Regions from separate parts of the Paenibacillus sp. 2KB_20 genome, predicted to be linked through region 1. Evidence: predicted binding sites of a transcription regulator. Region 1 holds the regulator's gene; the other holds the start of a gene.

The links. Region 1 encodes LexA, which represses DNA repair genes until DNA is damaged. Its sites were predicted from a motif close to CGAACATATGTTCG; they were not measured.
Region 2: a site for LexA is predicted at 3,912-3,925, ahead of AB4124_RS04575 (SPL family radical SAM protein). Genes of this name have one in related genera too.

The regions. Positions count from the first base shown of each region.
Region 1 covers NZ_JBFRHH010000008.1:106,463-112,546, forward strand. Annotated here, with positions in the region: gene AB4124_RS22675 (RNA polymerase sigma factor) at 1-442, shown strand, start outside; gene AB4124_RS22680 (hypothetical protein) at 435-1,223, shown strand; gene lexA (transcriptional repressor LexA) at 1,318-1,944, opposite strand; gene AB4124_RS22690 (LysM peptidoglycan-binding domain-containing protein) at 2,120-2,488, shown strand; gene AB4124_RS22695 (DUF896 domain-containing protein) at 2,753-2,959, shown strand; gene AB4124_RS22700 (hypothetical protein) at 3,120-3,644, shown strand; gene AB4124_RS22705 (HAD family hydrolase) at 3,687-4,478, shown strand; gene AB4124_RS22710 (FixH family protein) at 4,761-5,165, shown strand; gene AB4124_RS22715 (acireductone dioxygenase) at 5,257-5,793, opposite strand; gene metH (methionine synthase) at 5,963-6,084, shown strand, end outside.
Region 2 covers NZ_JBFRHH010000001.1:971,783-977,866, reverse strand. Annotated here, with positions in the region: gene cls (cardiolipin synthase) at 1-909, shown strand, start outside; gene AB4124_RS04590 (YitT family protein) at 1,078-1,995, shown strand; gene AB4124_RS04585 (serine hydrolase domain-containing protein) at 2,058-3,128, opposite strand; gene AB4124_RS04580 (TetR/AcrR family transcriptional regulator) at 3,178-3,753, opposite strand; gene AB4124_RS04575 (SPL family radical SAM protein) at 3,983-5,074, shown strand; gene ligD (non-homologous end-joining DNA ligase) at 5,057-5,974, opposite strand; gene AB4124_RS04565 (ATP-dependent DNA ligase) at 5,980-6,084, opposite strand, start outside.

The DNA.
Region 1 (6,084 bases):
TTATTTTCTGACCAAACAGCAAGCACTGGCTGACGATATTGCTCAAGAGGTGTTTATTAAAGCTTATTTTGGCATACATACCTTTCGCGGTCGGGCGACGCTAAAAACGTGGCTGCTTACAATTACAAGACATACCGCGTATCGATATAAACAGACTTTTTTCTTTCGGAAAGTGACCCTTAAGGACAAGCTGCTCATAGATGCCTCAAGCCGCTCGGCGGAAGCAGAGTATTTGGATGGGCAGTATACCAATGAAATATGGGCCATGATTATGACCTTACCCAGGAAGTTCAGGGAGGTGTTGATCCTGGATATTTACTATGAGATGTCAATAAATCAGATTGCGGAGTTCCTTAACCTAGCGGCGGGTACCGTAAAATCAAGACTGTATCGGGCAAGGAAAAAAGTACAGAACCTGTTGAAGGAGAATGGCGATGAATGAGGATAAACCAGACTGGTATTCCCGGGCTAAAAAAGCTCCCTTTTCAGATGAAAAGTTCACATCTGAAATGAAAAAAAACGTGCATAGGTCCGTGATTTTCACCGACAGCAAGCCTAAACGTCGAAAGCACTTACAAGTTGGATTTGCTGGAGGGTTAATGCTTCTGATTATTTTAATTGCCTTTCAATTACCTTTTGGCAGAGAGGAACAACAGAGAGCAGGGACTTTACCTCCTGGTACGGAAGAGACAATCCGGGCACAAGGCGTAACGGATGAAGGAAGGTTAAGGGTTATTGCAGTTGGACAGGAAAAAATAACGACATTGGGAGCACCGAGCTGCTTCGGTATCGAAACGGATATATCGTTTACCGGAAACTACAGCGTACAGTATAGTACTAACCAAGTTACAAATGAAGTAACTACGCTGGGGGATCTTACTTTTATTCAACCAACATCTGCTCCGGTTGATATGATTCGCCTGCCGTTTCAAGCTGCCGATGTATTTATACTCGCACCGCAATATAGGGACTGTCATGGTATACAAATCTATGCGTTCGCAGTGGGGCATGAAACGGGTAAAGCCGTCCAGCTCCGATTTCAGGATAAATCCTTGGTATCCTACTTTTCATATTATAGACCAGGTACTACTCCCATGGTAAAAGACAATAAGCTTGTTCTGCAATCCACGGAGGGGCCGGGTGGGGAAGGTTCGCCGGATTATAAACCCAAACGGATGTATCGACTAGATCTTAAACAAGGCATTATGGAGCAGGCAAACTAGCTATGATACAGCTTCGTGATCTATATAGAAAAAGCAAAGAGGTTACCATCCAATTAAGGGAGGTAACCTATTCTTCATAGATAAATATATGAAATTAGTGGACATCCCGGAAGAGTCCGATTACTTTACCGAGAATCGTAACATGGTTCAGGCGCAGTGGCTCGTAGGTAGGATTCTCCGGTTGCAATCGTACATGATCCTTCTCCTTATAGAAGGTCTTCACAGTTGCTTCGTCTTCCTCTGTCATCGCTACGACAATGTCGCCATTGTCTGCTGTTTGCTGCTGGCGAACAATGACATAGTCGCCGCTGTGAATGCCGGCTTCGATCATACTGTCACCAATAACCGACAACATGAACACCTTATCGTCGCCTACATAATGCTGTGGGAGTGGGAAGTAATCCTCAATGTTCTCCATGGCTGTAATAGGAACACCTGCAGTGACTTTTCCGACAACAGGCACTCTGGCAATGGTGTGAGTAAACAGGCTTGCGCTTTCGGACTCTTCTTGGCCAAGCAGTTCGATTGCTCTTGGTTTCGTAGGGTCACGGCGAATGAGGCCTTTCTTCTCCAAGCGGTCAAGATGTCCATGGACCGTTGAACTGGAAGCTAGTCCGACAGCCTCGCCGATTTCCCGGACAGAAGGCGGGTAACCCTTGCTACGAACTTCGTTGCGGATAAACTCTAAGATCGCCAGCTGGCGGCTGGATATTTTCGACATGCCGTATCAACCCCATTTAGTAACGTTTGGGAAAATTATAACATAGAACTTCCGTTCGTACAAACATAAGTTCTAAATAAAAATAGAACAAATGTTCTTTTTGGTATTGAATCAAACAAGTGTTCGTGTTAATATAAATCCATAAGAGAACACTTGTTTGGGAGATGATGATTCCATGTTGAAATACAGTACATACCGTAGCATTTATGAGAACGTTCCAGTGCAAACGAAGTCCTCGGAGACTTGGATCGATCAATTGAAGTCGAGAATGGCATCCATTCCTTTTATAAAGCTTTTATTCGTTCTGTTAATCGTAGCATCCTGTTGGACAGGGGCATATTCCGTTTTTGCCGGGGGGATGGATAAACCCACGGGGGAGAAGCAGGTTATTGTTCAATATGGCGATAGTTTGTGGCGGATTGCTTCCCTTCATAAACCGACAGATATGGATACGCGAGTATACCTGGATAGCATCCGAAGAATGAATGGATTGAAGGGTCCGGATATACAGGCAGGAGAGGTGTTGTCTTTACCGGTCTGGTAATGGGATGACACTACGAGAAACTCTTTCCTTATATATGTCCCTATTTCTCGCTTCATATTTGTAGGTTTGCCTGACGAAGTGATTTCACGCAGTATCGCGTGTTTAGAATAGATATCTATTGATTTCTTAACATAGAGGACCCATTTATAGGCATCATATGTTCATATTTGTTCTTAATCAGAGTTTGCAAGGGTGCAAGTTGCCTTGACAAGCTCTTTTTCACATGTTTAAGTTATACATGATATTGGAATTGGAGGAGAAGTCATGGACATCGATACTTTGGTTGAACGCATCAATGTGCTAGCAAGAAAACAGAAAAGTGAGGGATTGACCGCGGAAGAGCTCAAGGAACGGGCAGAGCTTCGGGAAATATACCTTAACAATATTCGTGGTAACTTTAGACAACAGCTGGAATCGATCGAATGGGTTGATGAAAATGAACAAAAAGGCGGCCCGCGATTAAAGCATTAGTCGATCAACTGGAACATGGATCTACAACCAGTGATTCATGACCAGATAGTAGGATAGAATTATAATACTTGGGGTGCCGATTATTCGGGGGAATCGAATACGGTTACCCCAAGTTTATATGGATTGGTAATATATTGAAATTTAATCCAGGGGGAACCATATGTCACGATCATGGGAAAGAAAAGTCAACAAAAATATGTCACAGCTCAACAAGCAGCGTAAGAAGCAGGGGCTGACCTCGTACCAAGGCTCTGCAGTTACTGATAAGCATGATGTATTTAAGGGACGTAAATATGTACTTCCGTTAGTGCTTGTTGCATTGGCTGGTGTGTATGCACTTCTTGGAACGGCGACGTCCGAGGCTGCAGGTGGAAGCAACGATGTACTGAACTGGGTAGGTGTCAGCTTGTACATTCTGTTAGCGCTTATGATTTTCTTACGCAAGCCTTATTTGAAGATTGAGCGTGCTTCCGTATCCACCATGAAGTTCAATCGGGAACGTCGACTGGCTGTATCGGATATCGAGAAGATCAAATTGGCTTCGGGTTCCGTCGTGATCCAGGGTAAGGGGAAAGCAGGCAACTGGGTATTCTCGCGTATGATGAATCTTTATGATACGAAAGCGATGGGCGAAAGATTAGAAGAGTTCGCAAAAACTCATCAAATTCCAGTAGAGCATAATTAACAAATAGAATAGATCACAGTGTATATGAGGAGTGGGAGAGACATGCCGATAGCTGCGGTTTTGTTTGATTTGGACGACACGTTATTGTGGGATGAACGTAGTGTGGAAGAAGCGTTTGAAGTGACATGCCAGGCCGGAGCGAACGAGACCGGCATTGATGCCAAAGCACTGTTGGCCGCAGTACGGGAAGAAGCGAGAGCATTATATGAATCATATGATACCTTTGCTTTTACCAAAATGATCGGAATTAACCCTTTCGAAGGCTTGTGGGCTAACTTCACGGCTGGATCGCAGCCTGAATTCAGAAAGCTGCAGGAGCTGGCACCCGTATACCGCAAGGAATCATGGCGACGCGGACTTCAGCGCCTAGGCGTTGATAGTGAAACATTGGCCGAAACGTTGGCTGCACAATTCGCTGCTGGACGCAGAACTAGACCCTATGTATATGAAGAAACGTTTGAAGTTCTGAAGGAATTACAGGGAAATGTAAAGCTGCTGCTTCTCACGAACGGAAGTCCGGATCTGCAGCAGGAGAAGCTGGACGGTGTTCCAGAACTGGTTCCTTATTTTGATCATATCATCATCTCCGGTGATTTTGGCAAAGGGAAGCCGGATGTTTCCATCTTCCAGCATGCTCTGGATTTGTTGGGTGTTGAGGCGGATCAGGCCGTAATGGTGGGAGATAAGCTGACCACAGACATTAAAGGCGGGAATGCGGCAGGACTGCATACGGTTTGGATCAATCGGGTAAACCGACCTCACGATCCGTCCATTCAACCGAAGTTTGAGATCAAACATTTATCGGAGCTGCATGCCATCGTCGCATCCTTGTAAACTACGCAATGAAGAACTCACACCCGAATAATGGGTCCGCAATCGTACATAGGAACAGCCCTAACAGCAGATTCTGCGGTTATGGGCTGTTTTTTTGTTGGTTACACAAATGGACTTGAGCCGTGCATTTGGCAATGATAAACGTCACACAATTGTAAGCTGCATGAGATAGAAGTAAAAGAATAATGCGATATAATGGTTTAGGTAACTTAACGAGGTTTGGTAATGACCATTACGTGAATGAACCATACATAGCCCTATTCTGTAAAAGAGGTGTAGAGAATGACCCGAAAAAAGATAGCCTTACTTGCAGCCATGGTGCTGATGGCGGTTGCGCTTGCCGCATGTAATGACAGCAAAGCGGAATCCGGAGAAGATGTGATGGCGGAACCCATCATAGTCGAGCTGTCTCTGACGCCGGAGAGTATTAAGGCTGGTGAGAAGGTGCTGATCGAAGCGAAGGTGACGCAAGCAGGCAGTCCGGTCGAAGATGCGAACAATGTGGAATTTGAAGTGACGCTGGAAGGCGGAGGCGTTCAGGCAAAGGTCCCGGTTAAGCATGATCAGGACGGGGTTTACAAAATGGAGAAAACCTTCGATGAGGCTGGAACCTATCGTATCGTTTCCCATGTCACGGCGAGAGGACAGCATTCCATGCCGTTGAAGGAACTGAAAGTAACGGAGTAACACATCGCAAAATAAATAAGGCAGCACATGGTCCGCAAGGCGGATCGATGCGCTGCCTTATTTCGTTTTCCTATTCAATCTGCCCGCAGGCTTATTGGAATTGAGGATCTTCTACCGGTGTAGCAACCCAGCCGTTCTCTTCAATGAAAAGACGAACAGCGATGATCTGCTTGTTCTCCATCAATGTGAAGAAGTGAGGTGTATTTTCCGGTACGGAAATGACATCGCCTGGCTCAAGCTCAACATTAAAGTAACCGACATCGTCGGAGCCCTTAATAATGAAGATTCCTTTACCGCCGACAATCGCACGGATTTCATCTTCCGCGTGGGTGTGAACCTCTTCGAATTTCTTCAGCAGGTCCTCGATATTGGGTGTAGATTCGGAAAGTGTGATGACATCCCAAATTTTGTAGCCGCGTCTTGCAGCCAAGTCACGAATTTCTTCATCATAGATGTCCAAAATGCGCTTCTTATCGTCATCACTAAGCTTGAAATTTTCTTGAAGCGCTGCCGGGAGTTTTTCCATATTCCAGTGCTCGTAAACAACCTCTTGGTTACTCAGGAATTCCCGAACATTATCTTCTCCAGTAATGCGTTCGTTCGTGTTGCGAATCACAATCTCTGCCATTTCTTTAACCCTCTTTCTCCCGTTGGATTAATATGTATTATAGCCCCCCTCACAGCATTTGTCATCTGCAAATGTTGATTTGTACCCATTGCAACGCAATATTTCGGCTTTTCTATTGAAAAATATTCTGATACACTAAGATTTAACGTTTTCGGGGGAGGTTTATGAGTTGAACAAGCCTAGCTTACAAGAAATACTTAAAGAACGAATATTAATTCTTGATGGTGCCATGGGCACAATGATCCAGCAGGAGGACCTCTCAGCTGAAGATTTTGGCGGCCCGGACCTTGA
Region 2 (6,084 bases), on a different contig from region 1:
TGTGACGGGCTTGGCAGTTACAAACTCAAGAAAACGTTCATTCAGCGGTTTAAGGAATCGGGAGTGGAGTTCTATTTCTTCCTGCCCGCCATGGTTTCGATGTTCAGCCGCAGAATCAATTACCGGAATCACCGTAAAATCGTTGTAGTGGATGGCACGATCGGTTTTCTTGGCGGGATTAACGTCGGGGACGACTATCTGGGCGAATATCCGAAAATGGGCTACTGGCGCGATACGCATCTGGAAGTAAAAGGGGATGCAGTCTATTTCCTGCAAAATGTGTTTCTGCATGACTGGAAGCTTGCTTCCGGGGAGCGTATTGCGGATTTCGGGCTGTTCCCGGAGCATCAATGCACCGGGGATGAGCAAATACAAATTTTGAGCAGCGGACCGGATCTGAGCTGGAATGCCATTCAGGAGATGTGCTTCGGGGCGATTTCCGTAGCCAAGGAACGGATATGGATCACAACGCCGTATTTCATTCCCGATGACGGGATATATGAGGCGCTGAAGACGGCAGCGGTGAGCGGTGTGGATGTACGGATCATTATTCCGGATCGTGCCGATTCCCGTTTTGTGAAGATGGCAAGCTTGTCCTACGTAGAAGAGTTACTGGCAGCTGGAGTTACCTTCTACGAGTATGAAAAAGGATTCATCCATGCCAAGGTGCTCATTGTGGACGAACTTCTCGGTTCGGTCGGTACGGCGAATATGGATATGCGGAGTTTCTTCTGTAATTTTGAGCTGACAGCCGTACTGTTTGATCAACTGCCGATAGAACAGTTGGTTGCGGATTTTAAGGAGGATCTCAAACAGAGCAGGCAGATTGATGCGGAGAGGTTTCGTCAGCGCGGAAGATGGCAGAAATCAGCCGAAATATTATGCAGGATGCTGTCACCCTTACTATAAGTGTGTAACATCTTACATCAGATGTAAGAGTGTTGAAAGGGCAAGTGAAATTCAGGAAGAAACCTGAAAGTTCTATGTCCAGCATTTATTATATGATAGAATATTTATAAGGGTTTCACTTATAAATATAAATTAGCTTATTTTTCATAAGTTGAACGGGGGAGATTTATGTCAAGTGATGTGAAGATTCTTGCGCAAGTGAAAGCGGAGCAGCAGAAGCCGGAGAATCCCAAGGCAGGCTCAACCACCTTGAAGCTTCTCCGTCGTCTGGTGTTCTTAACTTTCGGTGCGGTATTGATGGCAGTAGGGCTGGAGATCTTTCTGGTACCCAACAGAATTATTGACGGAGGCATTACCGGTGTATCCATTATGGTTTCCCATATCACCAATGTTCCGCTAGGTGTATTCCTGACCTTGTTCAACCTTCCATTTTTATTTATGGGATATAAACAAATCGGGAAAACCTTTGCATTATCCACGCTGTTCGCCGTCGTGATCATGTCCATTGGAACTTATTTTCTACATCCCGTGGATCCGATCACCATTGATCCGCTGCTTGCGGCCGTGTTCGGCGGCGTTCTACTCGGAATCGGGGTTGGTCTTGTTATCCGGTCCGGCGGCTCCTTGGACGGAACGGAAATCGTGGCTATTCTGATCAACAAAAAGACGCCGTTTTCTGTCGGTGAAATCGTGATGTTCATTAACGTATTTATTCTTGGCAGCGCAGGATTTATTTTCGGTTGGGATCATGCCATGTACTCGCTGATTGCTTATTACCTGGCGTTTAAACTGATTGATATTACAATTGAAGGCATTGATCAATCCAAATCGGTTTGGATTATCAGTGATAAGCATAAGGAGATCGGTGATGCGCTGACCCAACGTCTTGGGCGCGGTGTAACCTATCTGGAGGGAGAGGGCGCTTATTCCGGCGACAGCAAGAAAGTTATCTTTGTTGTCATTACTCGTCTGGAAGAAGCGAAGCTCAAATCCATCGTAGAAGATTGGGATTCCCAGGCTTTTGTTGCCATTGGGAATATCCATGACGTGAAGGGCGGCCGCTTTAAGAAGAAGGCCATTCATTAATGCACCAATATTCCGATGTTCCACCCATGTTGAGAGTTAACACGGGTGGAACATTTTTTTGTTTAAGGGACATCTGCGTGCAAGCGAAGTTCCTTTTTTTTCCGTCCATATTGACGAATGATTCTTGCCATCGCCTGCACAGCCGCAGATTGACCGATAGCCTGGTTAACGGTTCCGGTGAAATAAAGTCCTGATTCAGGGTGATGGAAGGCAAAGGCGCCGGATTGACCCCAGTGACCGATGAGTCCTCGTCTCAAGCCAAATGGAGAAAGCGGCTGTCTTGAAATGCCGGTGCCATAGAAAAAGGGACCAGGTGCCCAGAGAAAGTTCCATTCCCTTTGGAGTTCCTCCAAATCACCTATCGGAAACAACTCCCCGTTAAAAAAGGCCCGCAGGAAAATCATCGTTTCCCTTGCCGTTGAGACGATGCCGCCTTCCGCTCCGATTGACGCCATGTACTGCGGAAGGTCCAAACGCTTCTTCTTATAATAGAATGGAACGGGAGTCGTATCCTCCGGGTTATGATAGAAATACGTCTGTGTCAGATTCAGCTTGTCGAAGATGTATTCCTTGAATACGCTCTGAATGGAGTCACCCTTGATATTCTCGATGATCAGCCCAAGCAGCCGATAGTTGGTGTCGGAATATTGGGCTTTTTTCTGCTGTCCCGGTATGAATTTAGGCTTTCGCCGTCTCGCTGCATTCAATGTTTTGTCCAGACTCCAAGCCTGATCATGCCCGGCGATGAGCTCCGAGAAGACGTCTCCGGAAAAATAGTCCGGGATGCCTGACGTATTGGACATTAACTGTTTGACGGTAATTTCTTCGGTGTACTCCCTGTTCTCCATCATATGGAGTCCCGCGATGATCTCTTTTGAAAGGTACTCGCTGATGGGATCATCGAGTTGAAGCCGCTGCTCTGCTCGTAACTTCAAGATTACGGCTGTCACATACAATTTAGTCACGCTGGCAATGAAATAGCGGTCCCCAGTCTGCATCTCCCCGCCGCTGCTGACAAGGGAGAGTGATTGCTTCTGGTCCTCGACGCACAAAACCGTGCTAAACACATTTCTTTTATTGGCGATCTGAGCCAACCATTTATCCAGAAGCGACTGCTCCAGGGCTCTTCCCATTCTCCATATACCTCCCATGGATCCTAATTTATCGATACCTTATGCAGATTCATGTCTCTTGCTGTTTCCGCAAACGAGCGGCACGAATGAAATCCTCAGCGGCTTCGTCCATCATATGGATCATCCTGTCGTCATCCACGCTCTCGGTGAACAAATCATTGGCTAGCATGACACAGAGACCTGTCTGAAAGGTTTGCATTTTCAAAAAAATCGATTGCAGTTCCTGATCAGAAAATCCCGCAAGCTCCGGGTCCAACTTCATTAACCCGATAACCTCACGAATTTGTTCCGGGGTATTCTTCATATGGGGATTGTTCTTCATGATCAAATCCCGGTAGAGCACAGGGTATTCCTTCGCGAATCGCAGACTTGCCATGCCGATATCCCGGAACGGCTGACCGGATTGCTGATCTTCAATCAATCCTCTGGCCACCTGAAAGGCCTTTTCGACGACCTGTTGAACCAGTTCCTCAGCATCGTTGAAATTGACATAGATTGGCGCGATGGAGCTGCCCAGACGTTCGGCTACTTTTCGAATCGTAATGGACTCGATTCCATCCGTCTGAGCAATGTCAAATGCGGCTAGCACGATATCTTGTTTGGTGAACTTCGTTTTTGGTGCCATTGCTGTCTGCAACTCCTTAGATTATTTATATGTGAAACAGTCGATACATATCACATGATATATATTAATTATAAATAGCAATTGGACCGGGTTCAACCTTTTCGTATAAGGGGTTGCTGGAGGTTTATTTGTAAATCCAGTAAAATCCACTTATAATAAGAACATATGTTTGTTAAGATATGAAATAGTTCAACATACAGCAGTAAAGGATCAGAGGGGAGGAAGCGGAGTGGCTCGCACGTTATATGAACGGATAACTACCAAACAGACTTTAAACAGAGTAAAGGAAGAGAGGATGCCCTTCGATTGGTCCATCAATCCGTACCGCGGATGCGGGCATGGCTGCAGCTTTTGTTATGCCCGTGCGTTCCAATCCTTTATCGGCATGGGGGCGGAAGATGAGTTTCAGCATCATATCTTTATGAAGTCGAATGCAGCCGAAGCGCTGGAGAAGCAGTTATCGAGTGCAGCGAGGAAGTTTGATCATGATATTGAAGCGATGCGCAGATATATTGGACAGGTTACGATCGGTACGGCAACCGATCCGTACCAGCCGATCGAGAGCAAGGAGGGCATTACGCGGGAGTGTTTGAAGCTGCTTGCTAAATACCGCATCTCCACAAGCATTACAACGCGCTCTCCGCTCGTGCTCAGAGATATGGACATATTGACCCGAATGGAGAATGTGTCCGTTAACATAAGTCTCAACACGCTGAATGGGGACATCATCCGGAAGCTGGAGCCGGCATCGCCTCATCCGGAGGGCAGGCTCGATACGATTCACCGATTATCGGCTGCAGGCATAAGAACGGGCTTGTTTGTGGCGCCTGTGCTGCCCTTTTTGACGGATAAGGAGTCGGAACTGAAGGATCTCCTGTCGCAGGCGAAGGTAAGGGGCGTTTCCTTTGCCATGATCTCGTTACTGAGACTCTCGCGCGACGTGAAGAAATGGTACATCGAAACACTTAAACACCAGTTTCCCAAAGTGGTTCAGCCTTACCGCGAGTTATATGGACAGGGCGCATATGCCGAAGAGCACTACGTACGTTCCTTCAAATCGATGGCAGCCAGGCTGCTGAATGAATATGAGCTGAATGGACTGACCACGGGGGCATCTGCTGCTGTAGTGAGCGAATCCGGGACGATCGTAAGCGGGACTTCTCAAGAGAACAGGACGCAGGTTCAAGGCGCTCGCGAGCATCTACTTTCAGTGGGGGACTTGGTTGCTCCTGCACAGCCAAGGAAGCTGCCACAACCGGCAGTGCCGGTCTCCGGGGAGGAGCTAATGCCGGATATTGAACAGCTATCCTTTCCTTTTTGAGGCTCCCTTACCTTGGGGCTTCAGATGTCGGATGACGTTCTCGATCGGTTGCGGAGGCAAGGTCTGAAGCAGGTCGCCCTTCTCTCTTAGCCGTTCTTCAATGTTCAGCAGATGAAAATCCGTGGGAGAAACATCCTGACGGACCTCATCCCAAGTGAGCGGCGTGGAGACGGTCCCCAGCCGTCGGGCCCGTGGGGTATACGGAGCGGCGAGCGTCCTTCCGCTGTAGTGTTGAAGATAATCGAAGTAGATTTTATCGCCGCGATTCTTCTTAAGTCGTTCGATGGTGAACAGCTTGGGGAACTTCTCGGTTACATACTGCCCCACGAATTGTCCGACCGTGCGAAGTTCATCGAACGTAATGCCTTCCGGAATCGGCACGATGATCTGCACCCCGGTTGCTCCTGAGGTTTTCGGGACGGAGGACAGGCCCAAGGAGCTCAGCACGTCCCCTATAATCGCAGTCGCCTCCATGATCCGCGGCTCCTCCGGCAGCGTTGGATCCAGATCAATCATCCATTCGCAGGGTAGATTGCTGCCTGCAAGGTGTAGTGAAGGATGAAACTCAAGCGCTGCTAGGTTCCCCAGCCAGAGCAGCTCCGGCAGTCCGTTGAGCAGCACGTAGTTAATATTTTCGTGCACATAGGTCTGCACAAAAGGCGGCAGCGGCTCCGGCGCATTTTTCTGATAGAAGGATTCGCCCTCGGTCCCGTGCGGATACCGGATGGTCGTGAGCAGTCTGCCCCGGCAGTACCGGAGCAGGAACGGGGAGATGGCCGCAAGCTTTTGCAGATACATCGCTTTAGTAATGCCGACTTCCGGCCATAGCGGTTTGTCGGGATTCGTAATTTGAATCTCCTGTCCCTCGATCATTAGGGTCCCTTTGACGGTACGAGCCATATGGTTTACACCCCCTCAATCGATACGAGTTTGGGATGGCGCATCATGCCATCCTGACTCCATTCAAGAAATGTGACCTGAACGGAAAGCGGCTGGCTAAGCCAGGCCAG